DNA from 3 places in the Streptomyces sp. NPDC055632 genome. Region 2 is predicted to be linked to each of the others. Evidence: riboswitches for the same ligand, from Rfam matches in the RefSeq annotation. Region 2 holds a riboswitch; each other region holds the start of a gene.

Region 1 (7,716 bases), on a different contig from region 2:
GGCCCGCAGGACGTGCCCGACGAGGCCGGCATGTGGGGCGTCCTGCGGTACGTGCCGCAGACGGAGGAGGAGCCGGAGGAGACCCTGTTCCAGGCCTCCTCCGGCTCCCGTTCCCACAGGTCCTAGCCCTAGCTGGCCGGGCCCGCCAGCACCTCCACCGGCTTTGCCAGCGGGGTGCCCGAGCCGTCGCGGCGGGGGTCGATCTCCGGGAGGTCGACCGGAGTGCCGTTCTTCTGGGCGGCGCGGACCGGGGTGGCGCCCGCCCAGGCCAGGATCAGGACGTCCTCGCCCTTCAGGAAGCGCTGGCAGCGGACGCCGCCGGTCGCGCGGCCCTTGCGCGGGTACTGGTCGAAGGGCGTCAGCTTCGCCGACGTACCGGCGGAGGCGTCCAGGGCGCCCGTGGAGCCCGCGACCGTGAAGACCACCGCGTCCGCCGCCGGGTCGACCGCCGTGAACGAGAGGACCTCGGCGCCCGCGGTGAGCTTGACGCCCGCCATGCCGCCCGCGGGCCGGCCCTGGGGCCGCACCTGGGACGCCGGGTAGCGCAGCAGCTGGGCGTCGGAGGTGATGAAGACCAGGTCCTCCTCGCCCGTCAGCAGCTCGGTCGCGCCGACGATCCGGTCACCGTCCTTGAGGGTGATGACCTCCAGCTCGTCCTTGTTCGCCGGGTAGTCCGGCACCACCCGCTTCACCACGCCCTGGAGCGTGCCGAGGGCGAGCCCCTGCGAGGCCTCCTCGAGGGTCGTCAGGCAGACCACCGTCTCGTCCGCCTCCAGGGAGAGAAACTCCGACAGCGGCGCGCCGCCCGCCAGGTTCGGCGCGGACGCGGTGTCCGGCAGCCGGGGCAGGTCGATCACCGAGATCCGCAGCAGCCGGCCGGCCGAGGTCACCGCGCCGACCTCACCGCGCTGGGTGGCGGCCACCACCGACACGATCACGTCGTGCTTGACCCGCTTCGCGTCCGGCTCGGTGGGGGGCAGCGCCTCCGTCGCCGTACGGGCCAGCAGACCGGTCGAGGAGAGCAGCACCCGGCACGGGTCGTCCGCGACCTGGAGGGACGTGGCCGCGACGGGCGTGCCGGCCGATTCGAGCAGGACGGTCCGGCGGTCCGTGCCGAACTTCTTGGCGACCACGGCCAGCTCCGCCGAGACCAGCTTCCGCAGCTCCGCGTCGGACTCCAGGATTCCGGTCAGCTCGTCGATCTCGCCGTTGAGGCGGTCGCGCTCGCCCTCCAGCTCGATCCGGTCGAACCTGGTGAGGCGGCGCAGCGGGGTGTCCAGGATGTACTGCGTCTGGATCTCGCTCAGGGAGAAGCGCTCGATCAGGCGCTCCTTGGCCTGCGCGGAGTTGTCGCTCTCCCGGATGAGGCGGATGACCTCGTCGATGTCGAGCAGCGCCACGAGCAGGCCCTCGACCAGGTGGAGCCGGTCGCGCTTCTTGGTGCGGCGGAACTCGGAGCGGCGGCGGACCACCTCGAAGCGGTGGTCGAGGTAGACCTCCAGGAGCTCCTTGAGGCCGAGGGTGAGCGGCTGTCCGTCGACGAGCGCGACGTTGTTGATGCCGAAGGACTCCTCCATCGGCGTCAGCTTGTAGAGCTGCTCCAGGACGGCCTCGGGCACGAAGCCGTTCTTGATCTCGATGACCAGGCGCAGGCCGTGGCTGCGGTCGGTGAGGTCCTTGACGTCCGCGATGCCCTGGAGCTTCTTGGAGCCGACCAGGTCCTTGATCTTGGAGATGACCTTCTCGGGGCCGACCGTGAAGGGCAGCTCGGTCACGACGATGCCCTTGCGGCGGGCCGTGACGGTCTCCACGGTCGCGGTGGCGCGGATCTTGAAGGAGCCGCGCCCCGACGCGTACGCGTCCTTGATGCCGGAGAGGCCGACGATCCGGCCGCCGGTCGGCAGGTCCGGGCCGGGCACGAAGCGCATCAGCGTCTCGAGGTCGGCGTTCGGGTGCCGGATCAGGTGGCGGGCGGCCGCGACGACCTCGCCGAGGTTGTGCGGGGGCATGTTGGTCGCCATGCCGACCGCGATGCCGGACGCGCCGTTGACAAGCAGGTTCGGATAGGCGGCGGGCAGCGCCGCCGGCTCCTGCTCCTGGCCGTCGTAGTTCGGCGCGAAGTCGACCGTGTCCTCTTCGATGGACTCGGTCATGAGCAGCGCGGCCGGAGCCATCCGCGACTCGGTGTACCGCATGGCGGCCGGCGGGTCGTCGTTCCCGAGGGAGCCGAAGTTGCCGTGGCCGTCGACGAGGGGGAGGCGCATGGAGAAGGGCTGTGCCATGCGGACCATCGCGTCGTAGATCGACGCGTCGCCGTGCGGGTGCAGCTTGCCCATCACCTCGCCGACGACCCGGGCGCACTTCACGAAGCCGCGGTCGGGACGCAGCCCCATCTCGTTCATCTGGTAGACGATGCGGCGCTGGACGGGCTTCATGCCGTCGCGGGCGTCCGGGAGCGCGCGCGAGTAGATCACCGAGTACGCGTACTCGAGGAAGGAGCCCTGCATCTCGTCGACGACGTCGATGTCGAGGATCCTCTCCTCGTACGCGTCGTCCGGCGGCGGTGTCTTCGTGCTGCGGCGGGCCATCGCGGCTGCGGCTCCTTCACCAACAAGGTTGATCTGACGCGGACCATTGTGGACCGTGCCACCGACAACGCCGACCTCGACCCGGAAGAGGGACATCTCGAAGGGACGGGAACTTCGCCAGGTGTCGGCGCGCTTGCATACAGTGGCAGGACTTTTTCACATCGCGATCGAAGGGACGTACATGCCCATGGGTCACACGGCCACGGCCGAGGCCGGCTCCGGCGGCCTGACAGCGACCGAGCACCGGTTGGCGAACGGCCTGCGCGTGGTGCTCTCGGAGGACCACCTGACCCCGGTCGCCGCGGTCTGCCTCTGGTACGACGTCGGCTCGCGCCACGAGGTCCGGGGCCGCACGGGGCTCGCCCACCTCTTCGAGCACCTGATGTTCCAGGGCTCGAAGCAGGTCCACGGCAACGGCCACTTCGAGCTGGTGCAGGGCGCGGGCGGCTCGCTCAACGGCACGACGAGCTTCGAGCGCACCAACTACTTCGAGACCATGCCCACGCACCAGCTGGAGCTCGCGCTCTGGCTGGAGGCCGACCGCATGGGCTCGCTGCTCGCCGCCCTGGACGACGAGTCCATGGAGAACCAGCGGGACGTCGTCAAGAACGAGCGCCGCCAGCGCTACGACAACGTGCCGTACGGCACGGCCTTCGAGAGGCTGACCGCCCTCGCCTACCCGGAGGGCCACCCGTACCACCACACGCCCATCGGCTCCATGGCCGACCTGGACGCGGCCACCCTGGAGGACGCGCGGGAGTTCTTCCGCACGTACTACGCACCGAACAACGCGGTGCTCTCCGTCGTCGGCGACATCGACCCGGCGCAGACCCTCGCCTGGATCGAGAAGTACTTCGGCTCCATCCCCGGCCACGACGGCAAGCCCGCGCCGCGCTCCGGCGAGCTGCCCGACGTCATCGGCGAGCAGCTCCGCGAGGTCGTCGAGGAGGAGGTCCCGGCGCGCGCCCTGATGGCCGCCTACCGGCTGCCGCACGACGGCACGCGCGTGTGCGACGCCGCCGACCTGGCCCTGACGGTCCTGGGCGGCGGGGAGTCCTCCCGGCTGCACAACCGTCTGGTCCGCCGGGACCGCACGGCCGTCGCCGCCGGCTTCGGCCTGCTCCGGCTCGCCGGGGCGCCCTCGCTCGGCTGGCTGGACGTCAAGACGTCCGGCGGCGTCGAGGTCCCCGAGATCGAGGCGGCCGTCGACGAGGAGCTCGCCCGGTTCGCCGCCGAGGGCCCCACACCCGAGGAGATGGAGCGCGCGCAGGCCCAGCTGGAGCGCGAGTGGCTGGACCGGCTCGGCACCGTCGCGGGCCGCGCCGACGAACTGTGCCGGTTCGCCGTCCTGTTCGGCGACCCGCAGCTGGCCCTCACCGCCGTCGACCGCGTCCTCGACGTCACCGCCGAGGAGGTCCGGGAGGCCGCCGCGGCCCGGCTGCGCCCGGACAACCGCGCGGTCCTGGTCTACGAGCCGGTGGGCACCGAACAGAGCGAGAGCGACGAGGAAGAGGGGGCGGAGCAGTGACCGAGGCTGCCGCGTCTTTGACGAGCATGGAGTTCCACCCGCAGCCGACGCCGGGCACCGCCCGCCCCTGGGCCTTCCCGGCCCCGGACCGCGGCACCCTGGAGAACGGCCTGACCGTCCTCACCGGCCACCGCCCCGGCCAGCAGGTCGTGGCCGTGGAGCTCTTCCTGCCGGCCCCGCTGGACGCCGAGCCCGCCGGTCTCGACGGCGTGGCCACCATCATGGCCCGCGCCCTCTCCGAGGGCACCGACCAGCACAGCGCCGAGGAGTTCGCGGCCGAGCTGGAGCGCTGCGGCGCCACCCTCGACGCGCACGCCGACCACCCGGGCGTACGGGTCTCCCTGGAGGTCCCGGTCTCCCGGCTGCCCAAGGCGCTCGGGCTGCTCTCCGAGGCCCTGATCGCCCCGGCGTTCCTGGACACCGAGGTCGAGCGCCTGGTGCGCAACCGCCTCGACGAGATCCCGCACGAGACGGCCAACCCGGCCCGGCGCGCCGCCAAGCAGCTCTCCAGGGAGCTGTTCCCGGCCGACTCCCGGATGTCCCGGCCGCGCCAGGGCACCGAGGAGACCGTCGGGGCGATCGACGCCGCCGCGGTCCGCGCCTTCTACGCGGCGCACGTGCGGCCCGCCACGGCCACCGCCGTGGTCGTCGGCGACCTGACCGGGGTCGACCTGGAGAAGGTCCTCGCGGAGACGCTGGGCGCCTGGACCGGCGAGCCCGGCGAGCCGCTGCCGATGCCGCCGATCACCGCCGACGACACCGGCCGGGTCGTGATCGTGGACCGCCCCGGCGCCGTCCAGACCCAGCTCCTCATCGGCCGGATCGGCCCGGACCGGCACGCCCGCGCCTGGCCGGCCCAGGTCCTCGGCACGTACTGCCTCGGCGGGACCCTGACCTCGCGTCTGGACCGGGTCCTGCGCGAGGAGAAGGGCTACACGTACGGCGTGCGGGCCTTCGGGCAGGTGCTCCGCTCGGACGCCGGGGGGAACGGCGCCGCGATGCTCGCCATCAGCGGCTCCGTCGACACCCCCAACACGGGCCCGGCCCTGGACGACCTGTGGAAGGTGCTGCGCACCCTGGCCGCCGAGGGGCTCACGGACGCCGAGCGGGAGACCGCCGTGCAGAACCTGGTGGGGGTGGCGCCGCTCAAGTACGAGACGGCCGCCTCCGTCGCCGGGACGCTCGCCGACCAGGTGGAGCAGCACCTCCCGGACGACTTCCAGGCCCAGCTGTACGCGCGCCTGGCCGAGACCGGCACCGTCGAGGCGACCGCGGCCGTGGTCAGCGCCTTCCCGGTGGACCGGCTCGTCACGGTCCTGGTGGGCGACGCGGCGCAGATCGCGGAGCCGGTGCGGGCGCTCGGCATCGGTGAAGTGACCGTCGTCACCGGCTGATCGGCCCCTGTCCGGCCGGCGGCCCACCGCCGCCGGCCGGGCGGACGAAGGGCTTCGACGGTTGGACGAAGGGCCCCGACGTGACGGACCGTCGGGGCCCTTCCGGCCGTCGGTGCGGGAGCCGCACGGGGAACACCCCCGCGAATTGTCCGTATTGGCGCCAAAGTGATCATCTGCCCTGTGGCATGCCTTACAAAAGGTCGTGTTCGGTTGGTGATCGACTGGGGCTCCGCATAGCGTCGGTGCGGCTGTTCGCCAGTTGCACCCGCCGCGCCCGCGGCACCGGACAGTCATCGCCGAGTCCCCGTCAGGCGCGAGCCTGGGGAGCCGGGGACCCACGCAGTCCCTGGGGTGAATCGGACGCCTTCGCCTCGCGCGGAGGGGCCCGTAGGAGACCTTCCTGCTCCGAACCCGTCAGCTAACCCGGTAGGCGAGAAGGAAGGAAAGGAACAACGTCTTCATGGCGTTCACCCGTGCCACCGGGAAGCATCGTGGTTCGAGCCGGATGGCGCGCCGCGGCGCGGGCATCGCCGGAGTGGCGACCCTCGCCACCACCGGAGTCATCGGAACCCTGGCCTCCCCGGCGCTCGCCGCCGACACGGACAACCGCTCCCCCGAGGACACCGGCCTCACCAAGGTGATCGCCGAGGACTCCCTCGTCGACCGGCTCAACGCCCAGGCCGACGCCCAGGACCGCGAGGCCTTCGAGGCCGTCGCCGAGCAGAAGGCCCAGGCCGAGGCGAAGCGCAAGGCCGAGGCTCGCGCCAAGGAGATCCGCGAGGAGAGGGCCCGCGCCGCCCGCGAGGCCGAGCGCCGCCGCCTGAACTCCTTCCAGCTCCCCATCGCCGGCTCGTACGTCTCCACCGGCTACCAGACCGGCGGCTCGCTCTGGTCCTCCGGCAGCCACTCCGGCGTCGACTTCCACGCGGCCTACGGCAGCCGGGTCGTCTCCGTCGGCTCCGGCACCGTCGTCGAGGCCGGCTGGGGCGGCGCGTACGGCAACAACATCGTCATCCGGATGCACGACGGCACGTACACCCAGTACGGTCACCTCTCCTCCATCGGGGTGCACGTCGGCCAGACCGTCGAGCCGGGCCAGCAGATCGGCATCTCGGGCTCGACCGGCAACTCGACCGGCCCGCACCTCCACTTCGAGGCCCGGACGAGCGCCGACTACGGCTCCGACATCAACCCGGTCTCCTACCTCCGCGCCCGCGGCGTCGCCGTCTGACCCGGCGTCCCGCGCGTCCCTGACCATCGGGGACCTCCGCGTCGCAAAAGCCCCGGCTCGTGCTGAGCCGGGGCTTTTCGTCGTCCCGCCGTCGGCCAAAAGCCCGTCATGGATTCCGGTGGGGCATCGGAAATTCCGGCGGGCTGCAATAGAGTCGCGGATCAGGCGCAGAACAGGCGCCGCTCGAATTGTCTCGCGCGGACCAAGGCGGAGGTCGGACATGCGCATTCCCGCGCATTCGGTATGCACGGCGATCCGGGACGACATCGTCTCCGGCGTCTTCGAGCGGGGCAGCCGGCTGACCGAGGAGCAGCTCGCCCGCCGGTACGGGGTCTCCCGCGTCCCGGTCCGCGAGGCGCTGCGCACCCTGGAGTCCGAGGGCTTCGTCCTCACCCGCCGCCACGCGGGCGCGCACGTCGCCGAGCCCACCGAGCAGGAGGCGGCCGACCTGCTCGACATGCGGGCGCTGCTCGAACCGCTGGGGGCCGCGCGGGCCGCGCAGCGGCGCACCGACGCCCACCTCAAGGTGCTGCGCGGCCTGGTCAGGCTGGGGCAGGAGCGGGCCAGGCGCGGCCAGGGCGAGGACCTGCGCTCGCTCGGCGGCTGGTTCCACGAGACGCTCGCGCAGGCCTCCGGCAGCCCTCCGCTGACGGCGCTGCTCACCCAGCTGCGGCACAAGATCGCCTGGATGTACGCGGTCGAGCAGCCCGAGCGGCCGGTGGAGGCCTGGGCCGAACACGGCGCGATCGTGGACGCGGTGGCGCGCGGCGACGCCGAGCGGGCGAGGGCCCTCACCGCGCTGCACGCGGAGCGCTCGCTGCCGCTGCACCGGCTCAAGAGGCCGGAGCGCGGGCGTGTGAGGGTTTCGCAACACGTCGTCAACACGACGAGCGCCCGGAATTAACACGCGCACCGTATACAAAGAATAGAAATTCCACGGGGCTTTTCGTGCTGCCCGGAAATGGGGGCGGCGGG
Region 2 (7,716 bases):
CCTCCCACAGCGGCCGCCCGGCCAGGTCCCTGCGCGGCCGGCCGAGCAACTGCTCCGTGCGCTCGTTGACGTACGTGACGCGGCCGAGCCGGTCGACGGCCAGGAGCGCCCGCGGCAGCCGGTCGGTGGCGTCCGAGCCGATCAGGCCGGTACCGAGGTCGACGAGGGTGCCCACGAGTCTGGAGCCCTTCTCGGCGCCGGTCCGCCGCGCGCGTGCGGACACCTCCAGGAGGTGCAGCCCGCCGTCCGGGCCCTTCAGCCGGAGCCGGCGCACCAGGGGGCGCCCGCCGGCGCCCGTCGAGTGCCGGGCCGCCGCCCACAGCGCGTACCCGTCCTCCGGCTCCAGGAGGGACATGAGGGCCTCGATCGTGCAGGGCGAGGGCACGCCCGCGCCGAGGATCTTCAGGAGCCCCTCGTCCATCGTCACGGTGCCCGCGGCCAGGTCCCAGTCGAAGGAGCCGAACCGCACCGGCGGTCCCGAGCCGGTCGGCAGCTGCACGCACACCGGATCGCCCGCCCACTCGACCGTCGTCCCCCGGTGGGACAGCTCGGCGAGGGCCTCGCCGAGCCGGAGCGCGCCCCGCGTCATCCGGCTCCGGTCCCGCCCGTCCACCGGCACGCCCGGGGTGGGCGCGCGCAGCGCCACGAGCACGCCGAAGCGCTCACGGCCCGCCGTCACCGGCGCGTACAGCGACGCGAAGGGGAACGGCAGGCTCGCCACCAGCTGGGGGAAGCGCCGCATCGCCTCCTCGACGTCGGCGAGGTGGACGGCCTGGCCCGAACGGTGGACCTCCGCCACCGGGAACGGACGATTGGCGTGCATCCGCCACCACGGACGGAACAACGGTCCCGGCAGCCCCACGAGGACCGCGAGCCGCAGCAGACCGGGCGTCTCGGAGCGCAGGTACACCCCGCCCGCGTATCCGCCGACCTCCTCCACGGCCCCGAGCGCCGCCTCCGCGAGCGCCCACGTCAGGGCGACGGGAGCGGGCTCGCCGCCGGCTCCGCTCCCGGACGGACGCCCGGTACCGCCCGCCGGGCCGGGGCCGGAAGCGCCGTGCGAGGTCACACAGCCAGGATGCCCCGGGAGCCGAAGCGCCCGCATCCCGGGAGGACCCTCCACCGGTCGAGGACGTTGACCACGTGCGTCCGTGCCGTCACACTCGGTGGTCGACCGCCGCCGTCGAAGCGCGGCGGCGCCACCGCGCGACCAGGGGGCACGATGACCGGCCGGGTTCTTCCGTACGACGTCCACGGCGAGGGGCCGGTGAGGGCTCTCGTGCTCCACGACTGGTTCGGCGACCGCACCGGCTTCGCCCCGCTGCGCGCCCATCTGGACGGCGCCGTCGGCACCTACGCCTTCGTCGACTGCCGCGGCTACGGCGAGGCCCTCGACCACGAGGGCGCCTACACGATGGAGGAGGTCGCCGCCGACGCCCTGGCGGTCGCCGACGACCTCGGCTGGGACTCCTTCTCCGTCATCGGCCACTCGATGGGCGGCAAGGCGGCCCAGCTGGTGCTCCTCGAAGCCCCCGGCCGGGTGCGCTCGCTCATCGGCGTCTCGCCGGTCTCCGCCGCCGGATTCCCCCTCGACGGGGAGTCCTGGGAGCTCTTCGCCGGTGCCGCGGGCGAGCCGGCCAACCGGCGCGCGATCATCGACCGCACCACCGGCGGCCGGTACGACGACGCCTGGCTCGGCAGGCTCGTCGACCGCTCCCTCGGCCGCTCCTCCGCCACGGCCTTCCGCGCCTACCTGGACTCCTGGTCCCGCGCCGACTTCCACGAGCGCGTCCGCGACAACCCCACGCCCGTCCTCCTCGTCGTCGGCGCGCACGACCCGGCGCTCGGCGCCGAGGCGATGGAGGGCACCTGGCTGCGCTGGTACCCCAACGCACGCCTGGAAGTACTCGAGGACGCCGGGCACTACGCCCCCGAGGAGACCCCGAAGGCCCTCGCCGAGGCCATCGAGGCCTTCCTCGCCGCCTGACGGGCCGCGGTCCGCCGCGCCGGGCGGGCCGACGTGCCTACCCTGGAGGAACGTGGTCGTCCGTCCCGGGTCCGCCCGGGCGGCCGCACAGGCGGAAGGGCGTCGGACCATGTTCTTCAGCGATCGCAGCGACGCGGGGCGGCAGCTCGCCGCCCGGCTCGACCACTTCAGGGGCCAGGACGTCGTGGTCCTCGGCCTCCCGCGCGGCGGCGTGCCGGTGGCCGCCGAGGTCGCCGACGCCCTCGACGCCCCGCTCGACATCTGCCTCGTGCGGAAGCTGGGCGTGCCCCACCGGCCGGAGGTCGCGATGGGCGCGATCGGCGAGGGCGGCGTGCGGGTGCTCAACGACGGGGTGATCCACGAGGCCGGAGTGGACGACCGCGCGCTGGCCGCCGTGGAGGAGCGCGAGCTGGCCGAACTGGACCAGCGCACCCGCCGCTACCGGGGCAGCCGGACGCCCGTGCCCCTCGAAGGACGGACGGTCCTCGTCGTCGACGACGGGCTGGCCACCGGTGCCACGGCCCTGGCGGCCTGCCGGGTGGTCCGCGCCCGGGGAGCGGCCCGGATCGTCCTCGCGGTGCCGGTCGCCCCGCCCGGCTGGACGGCCCGCCTGGGAGGCGAGGCCGACGAGACCGTCGGCGTCCGCACCCCGGAGGGGTTCTACGCCGTCGGCCAGTTCTACCGGGAGTTCCCGCAGACGCCGGACGACGAGGTGATCGCCTGTCTGGACCGGAGCCGGGCCGCGCGCGACCCCGTCGTCCGGGACACGGACGTACGGATCCCGGTCGACGGCGCCGTCCTCGCCGGGAGGCTCGCCGTGCCCGAGGGGGCCGTCGGGCTCGTCCTGTTCGCCCACGGCAGCGGCAGCAGCCGCCACAGCCCCCGGAACCGGGCGGTCGCGGCGGAGCTGAACAGGGCCGGCCTCGGGACCCTGCTGTTCGACCTGCTCGGCGAGGCCGAGGCGGCCGACCGGGCGCACGTCTTCGACACCCCGCTCCTCGCGGGACGGCTCGCCGGGGCCACGGAGCGGCTGGCCGAGCGGCCCGACGTCGCGGGCCTCCCGCTCGGCTACTTCGGCGCGAGCACGGGGGCGGCGGCCGCGCTGTGGGCGGCGGGCGACCCCGCGTCCCCCGTCGCCGCCGTCGTCTCGCGCGGCGGGCGGCCGGACCTCGCGGCCGACCGCCTGGCCGGGGTGCGGGCCCCGACCCTCCTGGTGGTGGGCGGCGAGGACCCGCTGGTCCTGGACCTCAACCGGCGGGCCGGGGCGCTGCTGCGCTGCGAGCACCGGCTGGCCGTGGTGGAGGGCGCCACCCACCTCTTCGAGGAGCCCGGCGCCCTGGAGGAGGTGGCGGAGCTCGCCACCTCCTGGTTCACCGGGCACTTCCGGGGCCGGGGAGCCCCGTCGGCCGGTGCGGACTAGTAGGCCCCGTTGACGTTGTCGATGGAGCCGTAGCGGTCGGCCGCGTAGTTGCAGGCGGCGGTGATGTTGGCGACCGGGTCGTACAGGTCCATCGCCGTGCCGGGCACGTGGTAGGCGAGGAACGTCGGCTCGATGACCTGGAGGAGGCCCTTCGAGGGGGTGCCGTTGACGGCGTTGATGTCCCAGTTGTTGATGGCCAGCGGGTTGCCGGAGGACTCGCGCATGATGTTGCGGTGGATGCCCTCGTAGGAACCGGGGATGCCGTGCCGGGCCATGATGTCCAGCGACTCCCGGATCCAGCCGTCGAGGTTGTCGGTGTACTGGGGGACGGCGGCCGGGGCGGCGGCGACCGCGGGAGCGGCGGCGGAGGCACCCGTGCCGGTGGTGGCGGCGGTCGGCGTGGCACGGCGCTCGGAGCGGTTCGCCCGTTCGGCCGTACCGGACTTCTCCGCCTTCGCGGTGCTCTTCCGCTCGGCCTTTTCCTGCGTCTCGGCCCGCGCGGGAGCGGCCTCGACCGAACCCCGATGAATCGTCAGTTCCAGACCGGGGTGAATGAGTGACGGGTTGTCACCCACAGCGCTCTGGTTGGCGCGGTAAAGGCTCTTCCAGCCTCCCTGAATTCCCTTCTTCTGGGCGATCAGAGAAAGCGAGTCACCGCTCACGACGGTGTACGTGCGCGCGGCCGCCGGGGCGGCCGGGGCCTTGGCGGCGACCGGGGCGGCGGGAGCGGCGAAGGCCTCGGCGGCGATCTCCGGGGTCCCGGCGGCGGGTGCGGCGGTCGCGGCTCCGGCCGTGGTGGAGGCGATCAGGGGCAGGGACAGCGCGGCCCCACCGGTTCCGACCAGGGCCAGACCGCGGGAGACGCGGCTGCGGCGGGGGCGGCGGTGCTTACCGTGTGCAGGCATGACGGATTCCTCTCCGGCGCCTACGAGGTGAGCTGTCGGGTTCGGACGGGAGATGTCCGGCCGCGCGCACGCGGCTGCACCCCGAGCCGTCCCGGATTCCGGGCCGGCGTATTCGTGGGTCCCCCGCTCCTGCCGTCGGGTGAAAAGGGAGGTTGTCGAGCGGCGGCAGGATTAGGCGTTCCGCTCGAATGGGGGTGACCGTAGGCCAGTAATGCGGCGAATAACAAGAGGATCAGAGCGGCGGCCCCTGTAATTGGATCACCGAATTCGGGGAATTCAAGATCGGCCGGGCCGCAGAAGTGCCGAACTTCCTTGTGCGGTATGGGGCGGGGCGGGCGGGGGCCGCGTGGCGGGCCGTGCGGAGTGAGTCGCGTCACCCGGTGAGTTATGTCCGAATATGCGGCGTAATTCCATTGATGGAGAAATAAGGCGAAAATCTACGGAGTGAGGCCTTCGGGAGGATGAGGGGGGCTTTATTCGCATCGGAGTCACTCAAGGGCAAAGGGTGCAAAGCCGACATCCTTCTCGAAGGATGGAGTGCCCGACCCAGGAGCCGCCCGATGCCCCCCGCCGTTCCCCAGCTCGCCCCCGACGTCCCCGACGCCCTCGACCGCGAGGCCGCCGCCCTCTACGAGAGCGCCGTCTGGCAGCGGCTCGTCACCGACTGGACCGCCCCCGAACCGCCCGCGCCCGCCCCCGGGCCGCTGCCGCCGGGGGAGGGGCGGAGCTGGCGGGACCTGCTCAGCGTGCCCGTGGACCGGCTCGTGGCCGAGGCGCTCGACGCGCTCCCGGCCCCTGGCCCGGCCGAGCGCCTCCCCGGCCGGATCGGCGCCGTGCTGCCCGACCGTCTCCATGCCTGGCGCCGCATCGGCCGACCCGAGCTGCGCCCCTCGGTCCACCTCGGCTACGCGCGCCTCGTCCTCACCGAGTGGGGCTGGCAGAACGCCCCGTACAGACTGCGCGACAGGCGCGGGGCCCGCTGTGTCTGCGGGGCGCTCCTCGCGGCCCACCGCCTCGGCCACGGCGGCGCGGACACCATGAACGAGGCGGCCGCCTGGATCATGACCGAGCTGCGGTCGCGGGGCTGGCGGGACCTCATCGGTCCGTGGAACAGGGCCCCCGGGCGCGCGGCCGAGGACGCGCTCGCCCTCCTCGACGCCACGATCCGCCGCGCCGCGCACGCCGGCCGCTGACGGTGCCGCGCCCGCCCTCCCCTCCGATCGTCGGGGCCGGTCGTCGAAGCACTCCTTCGCCAGGGGTGACGGGCGGGTCAGACGGTGAGGACCTTCACCCCGGCCTCGGTGAGCCGGGCGACCGTCTCCGGCGCGATGCCGGTGTCGGTCACCAGGGTGTCGATCCGGTCCAGGCCGCAGATCCGCGCGAACGCCCGGCGGCCCATCTTCGAGGAGTCGGTCACCACGACCACCCGGCTCGCCCGTTCCGCGAAGAGCCGGCTGATGCTCGCCTCGTCCTCGTGGTGCGCCATCACGCCCAGCTCGGCGTCGATCCCGTCGACCCCCAGCACCACCACGTCGAGCACCACCTCGCTGAGCACCCCGACGGTCAACGGGCCGACCAGTTCGTAGGTCTGGGGCCGGGCGACGCCGCCCGTCGTGACGATCTTGATCTGCGGACGCACCGCGAGCTCGCCCGCGATGTTGAGCGCGTTGGTGACCACGGTCAGCGCCGGGCCCGAGGGCGCCGTCACCGGGCCGGGGCCCTCGGCGCGTCCGCTCGCGAACCGCAGCGCCAGCGCCCGCGCCACCTCCGTCGTCGTCGTGCCGCCGTTGAGCCCGACGACCTCGCCGGGCGCGACCAGGTCGGCCGCGGTCTCCGCGATCCGCTTCTTCTCCGGCGCGTGCCGCGTCGACTTGTACCGCAGGGGGAGTTCGTACGACACGCCGTGCGCGACCGCGCCGCCCCGCGTCCGTACGAGGAGCTGCTGCTCGGCGAGTTCGTCGAGGTCCCGGCGGATCGTGGCCGCGGAGACGTCGAGCGTCGTCGCCGCCTCCTCCACCTCGATCCTTCCCGAGGCCGCCAGTAGTTCGAGGAGCGTGTTCCACCGCTCGTGCTTGGACATGGGTCCCTCCCTCCCGGTCGTGCGAGCGTCCGATTCTAGCCGCCGACGGGTGTGGGATCTGGAAACGTCATGCATGTTTCTGCTTGAATGGCTTCGACTTCAAGCATGTTCGTTCAATATCTCGCAGTCTTTCTTGCAAGGAGATCGGCATGAGCACCACCCGCACCGCCGTGGAGATCGCCTCCCAGCCGGCGACCTGGCGCCAGGCCGCCCGCACCCTGCCCCGGCACGTCACCGCCCTGCCCCGGCGGGGCGAGCGGGTCGCGGTCGTCGGCTGCGGCACCTCCTGGTTCATGGCCCTGGCCTACGCCGAGCTGCGCGAGTCCGGCGGCCACGGCGAGACCGACGCCTTCGCGGCCTCCGAGTTCCCCCACGGGCGCCGTTACGACCGGGTCGTCGCCCTCACCCGCTCCGGCACCACCAGCGAGGTCCTCGCCGTCCTCTCCCGGCTGCGCGGCACCGTGCCCACGGGCGCGGTCACGGCCGACCCCGCCACCCCGGTGATGGGCCTCGCCGACGAGGTCGCCGTCCTCGACTTCGCGGACGAGGAGTCGGTCGTTCAGACCCGCTTCGCCACCACGGCGCTCGCCCTCTTCCGCGCCCACCTGGAGGCCGAGGACGCCCTCCCCGAGGGCGTGTCCACCGTCGAGGACGCCGCGCGGGACGCCGAGCAGGCCCTCGCCTCCCCGCTGGGCGAAGACGTCCTCACGGCCGAGCAGTTCACCTTCCTCGGCAGCGGCTGGACCTACGGACTCGCCCTGGAGGCCGGCCTCAAGATGCGCGAGGCGGCGGGCGCGTGGACGGAGGCGTACCCCGCGATGGAGTACCGCCACGGCCCGATCAGCATCACCGGCCCCGGCCGGGTCGCCTGGGGCTTCGGCGCCCTCCCCGCCGGACTCGCGGACGACGTGCGGAAGGTCGGCGGCATCCTCTCCGAGAGCGGCCTCGACCCGCTCGCGGACCTGGTCCGCGCCCAGCGCCTCGCCGTCGCCGTCGCGGAGGCCCGGGGCCTGAACCCCGACACCCCGCGCAACCTGACGCGCTCCGTGGTCCTCTCCGACGTCCATGCCTGACGGTCCGACAGCCACGCCCGGCGACATGGCGGCCGCGTCCGACGGCCCGGCCGCCATGTCCGCCGACCGGGCCGTCGTGTCCGGCGCCCCGACGGCCGCGCCCGACCGCCGCCCCGCCGACCGCACCCCAGAAGAAGCCGACCGCATCCCGGGAGAAGACGCGCCATGCCGCTGACGCCGACCGACGAGATCGCCCGCCGCGCCCGCGCGGCCGGCACCGGAGTGGGGGCCTTCAACGTCCTCCAGCTCGA
Region 3 (7,716 bases), on a different contig from region 2:
GGGCCCCGAGCCCGCCCCGCGTCTCGGCGGAGACGCTGAACCGGGCGTAGAAGCGGGCGAAGAGGGGGTGGTGCACCCGGGGCGGACCGCCGGGCGCCGACCGCGGAGACGACATCGGGGACTCCTCGTGCCTGGACGCGCGTACGTCCAGCCTACGAAGCCGCGCGGTCCGGGGCCGGACGACGGGCCGGGGCGCTGGCCGCCCCGCGCCTCTTCATGCGGCCGGTGGTCGGAGTCCCGCCGGCCCGGGCTCCTTCGCACGGCCGACGGCCGACGGCCGGGGGCCCGGTCGCCCCGCACCCCTTCGCACCGCCCCCGCCCCGACCCGCCGGTCAGCCCCCGTAAGGCTCCGCGTGCGTCTCCGTGAACGCCTCCGCGTCCCACGTCCCGCCCAGGGCCGGGGCCAGCCAGCCGCCCGCCGCCGCCCGGAACTCCGCCGGGGACAGGGTCCCCGAGCCCTCCGGCACGGCTCCGAGCAGCGGCGCGCCCGCCGCCTCCGGCAGGTCGGCCAGGTTGCAGCGGGCCGCCAGGTCCGGCGCGGCCGGCCAGCTGCCGACCACCACGCCGAGCTGCTCGATCCCGCGCGCCCGCAGCGCCTCGGCCGTCAGGGACGTCGAGTTGAGCGTCCCGAGCCCGGCCGGGGCCACCACCAGGACCGGCGCGCCGAGCAGCGCCGCCGCGTCCGCGAGCGTGCCGCCCTCCCCGTCGAAGCGGACGAGCAGCCCGCCCGCCCCCTCCACGAGCACCAGGTCGTGCTCGGCGGCCAGCTTCCGGGCGGCCTCGGCGACCTCCCCGGGCCCGACGGGCGCGAGACCGGCCCGCCGGGCGGCCGTCCCCGGGGCCAGCGGCTCCGGGAAGCGGCCCAGCTCGGCCGAGGCGGCCGCGCCCGAGAGCCGTACGACCTCGTCCGCGTCACCCCGCTCGTCCGGTCCGACACCCGTCTGCGCGGGCTTCAGGACCGCGACCGACCGCCCGGCGGCGGTCGCCGCCGCGGCGACCGCCGCGGTCACGACCGTCTTGCCGATCTCGGTCCCGGTGCCGCTGACGACGACGATTCCCACTGCCCGCTCCATCCTTCTTCCGTTCAGCCCGCCGCCGCGGCGGCCCGTACCGCCGCGCAGATCCGGGCCACGTCCTCGTCGCCCGTCACGTACGGCGGCATCGTGTAGATCAGGTCCCGGAACGGGCGCAGCCACACGCCCTCCCGGACCGCCGCGCGCGTCGCCGCCGCCATGTCGACCCCGTGGTCGAGCTGGACGACCCCGATCGCGCCGAGCACCCGCACCTCCCGCACGCCCGGCAGGTCCGCGGCCGGGGCGAGCCCCTCGCGCAGCCCGGCCTCGATCCGCTTGACCTCGACCTGCCAGTCCTGCGAGAGCAGCAGGTCGATCGAGGCCAGAGCCACCGCCGAGGCCAGCGGGTTGCCCATGAAGGTCGGCCCGTGCGCCAGGACCGGCACCTCGCCCCGCGAGATCCCGTCGGCCACCCGGCCCGTGCAGAGCGTCGCGGCCATCGACAGGTAACCGCCCGTCAGCGCCTTGCCCACGCACATCACGTCGGGGGAGACCCCGGCCGCGTCGGCCGCGAACAGCGTGCCCGTGCGCCCGAACCCGGTCGCGATCTCGTCGAACACCAGCAGCACGCCGTGCTCGTCGCAGGCCTCCCGCAGCACCCGCAGATACGCCGGGTCGTGGAAGCGCATCCCGCCCGCGCCCTGCACCACCGGCTCCACGACCACCGCGGCCAGCTCGTGCGCGTGCCGCCCGATCGCGGTCCGCAGCAGCTCGGCGTACGACTCCTCGTACGCGGCCGGCGGGGCGTCCGTGAAGACCTGCGGCTGGAGGACCCCGGTCCACAGCTCGTGCATCCCGCCCTCGGGGTCGCACACCGACATCGGCTGCCAGGTGTCCCCGTGGTAGCCGCCGCGCCAGGTGAAGAGCCGCCGCTTCTCCGGGCGGCCGAGCGAACGCCAGTACTGCAGGCACATCTTGACCGCCACCTCGACGGAGACCGAGCCCGAGTCGCTGAGGAAGACGTGCCGCAGCGGCTCGGGGGTGATCTCCACGAGCCGGCTCGCGAGGCGGACGGCCGGCTCGTGGGTGAGCCCGCCGAACATGACGTGGCTCATCCGGTCGAGCTGGCCGCGCACCGCCTCGTTGAGGACGGGGTGGTTGTAGCCGTGCACCGCCGACCACCACGAGGACATGCCGTCGATCAACTCGTCCCGCCCCTCGGCGGGTTCGGCGAGCCGGAGGCGCACCCCGGACGCGGACGCGACGACCAGCGGGTCCGTGCGGCCCGGCATGGGGCCGTACGGGTGCCAGACGTGCGCCCGGTCCAGGGCGAGGAGCTCGTCGTTACGCATTCGGCGCGAGGTCCGTCCCGGCTCCCCGGCGGCGCACCGCCACCAGATCGGTCCGGGCGCCGCCCGGCCCGGCCTCGGCGGCCGGCGCCTCGGCGGGCTCCGGGACCGGGGCGTGTCCGCCGCACGGACCGCAGCCGCCGCCGGAGTGCGAGCCGCAGCCCGCGCCGCCCTCCGCCGCCGGAGTGCCCGAGCCGCACCCGCCACCGGCCTCCGCGCCCGCGCCCGAACCGCAGCCGCCGCCGGCCGCCGCGAGCGCGTCCGCGCGGTGGGCGGGCAGCGTGGGCGTGCCCGCGCCCTCCACCTCGAAGCCCGCGTCCGCGATCATGTCCAGGTCGGCCTGACCGGCCTGGCCCTCGCTGGTCAGGTAGTCGCCCAGGAAGATCGAGTTCGCGATGTGCAGCGCGAGCGGCTGCATCGAGCGCAGGTGCACCTCGCGGCCGCCGGCGATCCGCACCTCGACGTCGGGGCAGACGAACCGCACCATCGCCAGGATCCGCAGGCAGCGCTGCGGAGTCAGGTTCCACTCCTTGGCGAGCGGGGTGCCCTCGAAGGGGATGAGGAAGTTGACCGGCACCGAGTCCGAGCCCAGCTCCCGCAGCGCGTACACGACGTCGACCAGGTCCTCGTCGGCCTCGCCCATGCCCGCGATCAGGCCCGAGCAGGCCGAGAGCCCGGCGGCGTGCGCCTTCTGCACGGTGTCCACCCGGTCGGCGTACGTGTGGGTCTTGGTGATCCCGCCGTACGTCGCCTCGGAGGTGTTCAGGTTGTGGTTGTACGCGTCGGCGCCGGCCTCCCGCAGCCGCTCCGCCTGGCCGTCCGAGAGCAGACCGAGGCAGGCGCACACCTCGACGCCCTCGTTCTCCTCCTTGATGGCCTCGATGGTCCTGCCGACGCGCTCGACGTCCCGGTCCGTCGGACCGCGTCCGCTCGCCACCAGGCAGACCCGCTTGGCGCCGCCCGCGACGCCCGCCGCGGCCGCCTTCGAGGCCTCGTCCGGCTTCAGCCAGGTGTACTTGAGGATCTCCGCCTTGGAGCCGAGCCGCTGCGAACAGTACGAGCAGTCCTCGGGGCACAGGCCGGACTTCAGGTTGACCAGGTAGTTGAGCTTCACCCGCCGCCCGAACCACTGACGGCGCACCTTGCCGGCCGCGGCCACCACATCGAGCAGTTCGTCGTCGGAGGTCGCCAGGACGGCGAGCGCTTCTTCACGGGTCGGCGGCTCGCGCCGCAGCCCCTTCTCCACCAGCGTGTTCAGCAGGTCCATAACCGCTGATCCTGGCCTACCGCCCGCCTCCGGGCCAAGGAGGATCCGAACAAACGGCGCCGTTCGGGGTGTGTGGATGACCACACCACGATCCCGGTCTCCTCCGGTTAGGGTCTGTGCGCTGCCTACAAAAGGCACCGGCCGGACGGCCGGAGGCGCCGACGGAGGATCCCGCATGCCACAGGCCGACGACACACGGGCCGCGGGCCCGCGCCGCACCGCGTTCGACTGGACCGGGGCCGAGGCGCGCCGCCGGGCCGACGCCGGCCTCGTCCGTACGCTGCGGCCCCGGGCGGCCGAGTCGGACCTCCTCGACCTGGCGGGCAACGACTACCTCGGCCTCACCCGCAGGCCCGAGGTCACCGGGGCGGCGGCCGAGGCGGCCCGGCGCTGGGGCGCCGGCTCCACCGGCTCCCGGCTCGTCACCGGCACCACCCTGCTCCACACCGATCTGGAGCGCGAACTCGCCGCCTTCTGCGGCTTCGAGGCGGCCCTCGTCTTCTCCTCCGGCTACACCGCCAACCTCGCCGTGCTCACCGCGCTCGGCGGCCGGGACTCCCTGATCGTCTCGGACGCCGCCAACCACGCCTCCCTGGTGGACGGCTGCCGCCTGGCGCGCGCCGAGACCGCCGTCGTCCCGCACGCCGACCCCGAGGCCGTACGGAAGACCCTGGAGGCGCACCCCGGGCGCCGGGCCCTCGTCGTCAGCGACTCCGTCTTCTCCGTCGACGGCGACCGGGCCCCGCTCGCGGAGTTCGCCGCCGCCTGCCGCGCGCACGGCGCCGGTCTCGTCGTGGACGACGCCCACGGCTTCGGCGTCCTCGGCGACGGGGGCCGGGGCGCGCCGCACGGCGCCGGGCTCGCGGGCGACGAGGACGTGGTCGCCACCCTGACCCTCTCCAAGTCCCTGGGCAGCCAGGGCGGCGCGGTCCTCGGCCCGGCCCGGGTGATCGAGCACCTGGTGAACGCCGCCCGCACCTTCATCTTCGACACCGGCCTCGCCCCGGCCGCCGTCGGCGGCGCCCTCGCGAGCCTGCGGCTGATCGCCGCCGAACCGGGGCTCGCCGAGCGGGTCCGCACCGTCGCCACCACCCTGTACGAGCGGCTGACCGCGGCCGGTCTGACCGCGGCCCGGCCCGACGCGGCCGTGGTCTCGGTCCGCGCCCCCTCCCCGGAGGCGGCGCTGCGCTGGGCGGCGGACTGCCGGGAACAGGGCCTGGCGGTCGGCTGCTTCCGGCCCCCGTCCGTCCCCGACGGCGTCTCGCGCCTGCGCCTGACGGCCCGCGCCGACCTGACGGACGCGCAGATCGGCCGCGCGGTGGAGACGGTCCTGCGGACCGCGCCCGCCGCCTGAGGGCCGGGGCGGGGGCGTTCACCGTTCGTACGGTTCACCGCTTCGGGCGACAGAGGCGGTTCCGCCCTGGTGGAACCCGGTACGGCGCGGCACCATCGGTGGGGCTCTGACGCGCAGTGCTATCCGGGGCAGCGGCCCCGGCGGGAAAGGGACAGAGTCTCCATGGCAGACCATCAGGAAGCAACCGTCACCCTGCCGAGCGAGCCCGCCTCGGTCCCCACCGCCCGGCGGTACGTCGCGGAGGTCCTCACCGGCTGGGGCCTCGACGAACTCTCCGACCAGGCGGACGCGGTCCGTCTGATCGTCTCGGAACTGGCCACCAACGCCGTCCTGCACACCTTCGGCCAGTCGCCCACCTTCACGGTCGACGTCCGCCTGGAGCGCGGGGAACAGCTCCACGTCGGCGTCACGGACAGCCATCCGCGCCTGCCCCGCCGCCTCCCCGCGGCGGTCCAGCAGGACAACGGGCGCGGCATGGTCATCATCCGTTCCCTGGCGGCGGAGTCCGGCGGCCGCCTCTCGGTGACCCCGACCCCGGACGGCGGCAAGACGGTCGGCATCACCCTGCCGTGGAAGGCGGCCGCGCCGGTGGTCTGTTAGAGACGGTCCGGCGGGTCGTGGCCGGGGCTGTGGGGCGGGGCCGATGCGGCGGGTCGTGGCCGGTCCGGCGGAGACGGTTCGGGTGCGGCGGCGCCACCGCACTCCCCGGCCTCTCCTCCGGCGCCCGCTCAGCGCCCGGGCGGGGTCACCGGACGCGTCCGTAGGAGACCTTCGAGGTCCAGATCTTGTCGAGCTTCACCCAGGAGCCCGTCTTGGGCGAGTGCCAGATCTTGCCGCTCCCGGCGTAGATGCCCACGTGGTAGACCTTCCCGCCGGAGTGGAAGAAGACCAGGTCGCCCTGCTGTCTGCTGCCGGCGGAGACGCGGCTCGTCTTGTTGTACTGCTGCTGCGCGGTGCGGGGCAGCGACTTGCCCGCCTGCTTGTACGCGTAGAGCGTCAGGCCCGAGCAGTCGAACCGTGAGGGTCCCGTGGCCCCGTAGCGGTAGGGCGCCCCCTTCTTGGCGGCGGCGACGCTCAGCGCCTTGTTCGCGTGTGCGGTCGCCGCCTGTGCCTCCGGTGCCGCGCCCGGCGCGAACAGCGTGCCGCCGACGGCGGCGAGGGTGAGAGCCGAGACGGCTCCGGCCCGGGACAGCAGGGACGGGACGTACATCTGCGCAGTCATGCGCAACCCTTCGTCAGCCGCCTGTGAAGGATGACCTGTCGGGTTCGGGCAGGCGAAGATGCCCGGCCGCGGTTGCGGCTTCACCCCAAGGGCCGGCCCCGCTGCGGAAACAGCGCGTACGGCCCGTACTGCTCGGGTCCTCCACTCCTGCCGATCCAATCCTGTCGACCAGGCGTCCGGGACGGCGGCAGGACTCGGCGTCCGCCCAGACCGCCCCGCCTCGGATGGCGGGGGCTTGTCGTCGGCAGGGATCTTGCCCCACAGCCTGGTCGAAATCCGAGTGGAAACGGCGTTATGTGAGAGTCCTCACGACTGATCCATTCGGGTGGACAGGATGCTTTCGTGATTGTTGGAGGTTTGGCCGGCGGGCCCCGCACCAGCAAAGGAACGCCCGATTCCGCCAGATGTGTACCCCCCGTGCGCAACTCGCCCGAGCCATATGTCGACTCGTCGACTCAACCGAACGGACGAGTCGTTCCGGTGGGGGGTGTCGGCCGTCCGGCCCTCGACACGACATGCCGGAATGTCAACTCCGTCATGTCCGGGGGAGCGTGACCCGGCCGGCCCGCCGCTCCCCGTCCAACACCCGCAGGGCGCGCGCCAGGGTGTCCGCGTGGACCTCGCTCTCGCCCCGCGCGTGCATGAGCGCCAGCGCCTCGCGCAGCTCCTCCGCGCGTCCCACCAGGGCCTGAGCCGCCCTCAAGGCCCCATAGGTATGCGTACTTCTGGATGGATTGATCTTTCCCAGGAGGTCGACGACCGCGAGGTACGCGTCGATCAGCTCGCCCTCGGCCCGGGTCAGGGCCGGCAGCGGCGGCGGCTCGGGAACCACGGTCCGCTCACCGCGCCGTGCCGCCGGCCGCGGCGCGCCGGCTCGTGATCACGTGGTCCACGAGCCCGTACTCGACCGCGGCCGGGGCGTCCAGGACCGTGAGGCGGTCGAGGTCGGCCTCGACCCGCTCGCTGCTCCGTCCGGTGTGCCCGGCGAGCAGCCCGGCCATCAGGGCGCGCTGGCGGAGCAGTTCGCGGGCCTGGACGTCGAGGTCGCTCGGCTGCCCGCGCAGGGGCTCCTCCACGGCGGGCTGCCGGAGCGTGACGCGGGCGCCGGGGAGCATCGTCCGCTTGCCCGGGGTGCCGGCGGCGAGCAGGACGGCGGCGGTGGAGGCGGCCTGGCCCAGACAGGTGGTCGCCACGTCGCAGGCGAGCGTCCGGATCGTGTCGTGGATGGCGGTCATGGAGGTGACGGAGCCGCCGGGGGAGTTGATGTAGAGCGCGATGTCCTGCTCGGGCGCCGCGTACTCCAGGTACAGGAGCTGGGTGATCACGTCGTTGGACGAGATCTCGTCGACCCGGGTGCCGAGGAGGACGATCCGGGACTCCAGCAGCTTCGTGTACGGATCGAGGGTCCGGGTGCCGGAGCCGGTCCGCTCCGTGAACTCGGGCAGGACGTGTCGCGCATCCATGGCGGGCGCCTCCATCTGTAAAAAATGTACAGGACGTACAGGCCGTAA

What was found. A riboswitch is a leader RNA that binds a small molecule or an ion and turns the genes downstream of it on or off. The one in region 2 is predicted to bind cyclic di-AMP.
Region 1: linked by a shared signal. The riboswitch ahead of ACWGSR_RS24360 (M23 family metallopeptidase) and the one ahead of ACWGSR_RS17445 (LysM peptidoglycan-binding domain-containing protein) in region 2 are both predicted to bind cyclic di-AMP.
Region 3: linked by a shared signal. The riboswitch ahead of ACWGSR_RS25185 (C40 family peptidase) and the one ahead of ACWGSR_RS17445 (LysM peptidoglycan-binding domain-containing protein) in region 2 are both predicted to bind cyclic di-AMP.

What each region holds. Positions count from the first base shown of each region.
Region 1 covers NZ_JBSHHY010000020.1:115,464-123,179, forward strand. The annotation lists gene ACWGSR_RS24340 (CobW family GTP-binding protein) at 1-126, shown strand, start outside; gene ACWGSR_RS24345 (DNA gyrase/topoisomerase IV subunit A) at 129-2,588, opposite strand; gene ACWGSR_RS24350 (M16 family metallopeptidase) at 2,770-4,116, shown strand; gene ACWGSR_RS24355 (M16 family metallopeptidase) at 4,143-5,510, shown strand; cyclic di-AMP (ydaO/yuaA leader) riboswitch at 5,795-5,957, shown strand; gene ACWGSR_RS24360 (M23 family metallopeptidase) at 5,971-6,741, shown strand; gene ACWGSR_RS24365 (GntR family transcriptional regulator) at 6,962-7,645, shown strand.
Region 2 covers NZ_JBSHHY010000012.1:11,406-19,121, reverse strand. The annotation lists gene ACWGSR_RS17460 (SpoIIE family protein phosphatase) at 1-1,069, opposite strand, end outside; gene ACWGSR_RS17455 (alpha/beta fold hydrolase) at 1,223-1,987, shown strand; gene ACWGSR_RS17450 (phosphoribosyltransferase family protein) at 2,097-3,407, shown strand; gene ACWGSR_RS17445 (LysM peptidoglycan-binding domain-containing protein) at 3,404-4,312, opposite strand; cyclic di-AMP (ydaO/yuaA leader) riboswitch at 4,317-4,473, opposite strand; gene ACWGSR_RS17440 (DUF6197 family protein) at 4,873-5,505, shown strand; gene ACWGSR_RS17435 (DeoR/GlpR family DNA-binding transcription regulator) at 5,583-6,392, opposite strand; gene ACWGSR_RS17430 (SIS domain-containing protein) at 6,542-7,465, shown strand; gene ACWGSR_RS17425 (hypothetical protein) at 7,491-7,640, shown strand; gene ACWGSR_RS17420 (class II fructose-bisphosphate aldolase) at 7,631-7,716, shown strand, end outside.
Region 3 covers NZ_JBSHHY010000022.1:7,183-14,898, forward strand. The annotation lists gene ACWGSR_RS25155 (class I SAM-dependent methyltransferase) at 1-115, opposite strand, end outside; gene bioD (dethiobiotin synthase) at 333-1,073, opposite strand; gene ACWGSR_RS25165 (adenosylmethionine--8-amino-7-oxononanoate transaminase) at 1,085-2,365, opposite strand; gene bioB (biotin synthase BioB) at 2,358-3,629, opposite strand; gene ACWGSR_RS25175 (8-amino-7-oxononanoate synthase) at 3,805-4,983, shown strand; gene ACWGSR_RS25180 (ATP-binding protein) at 5,146-5,583, shown strand; gene ACWGSR_RS25185 (C40 family peptidase) at 5,729-6,205, opposite strand; cyclic di-AMP (ydaO/yuaA leader) riboswitch at 6,209-6,390, opposite strand; gene ACWGSR_RS25190 (hypothetical protein) at 6,741-7,037, opposite strand; gene ACWGSR_RS25195 (ATP-dependent Clp protease proteolytic subunit) at 7,045-7,668, opposite strand.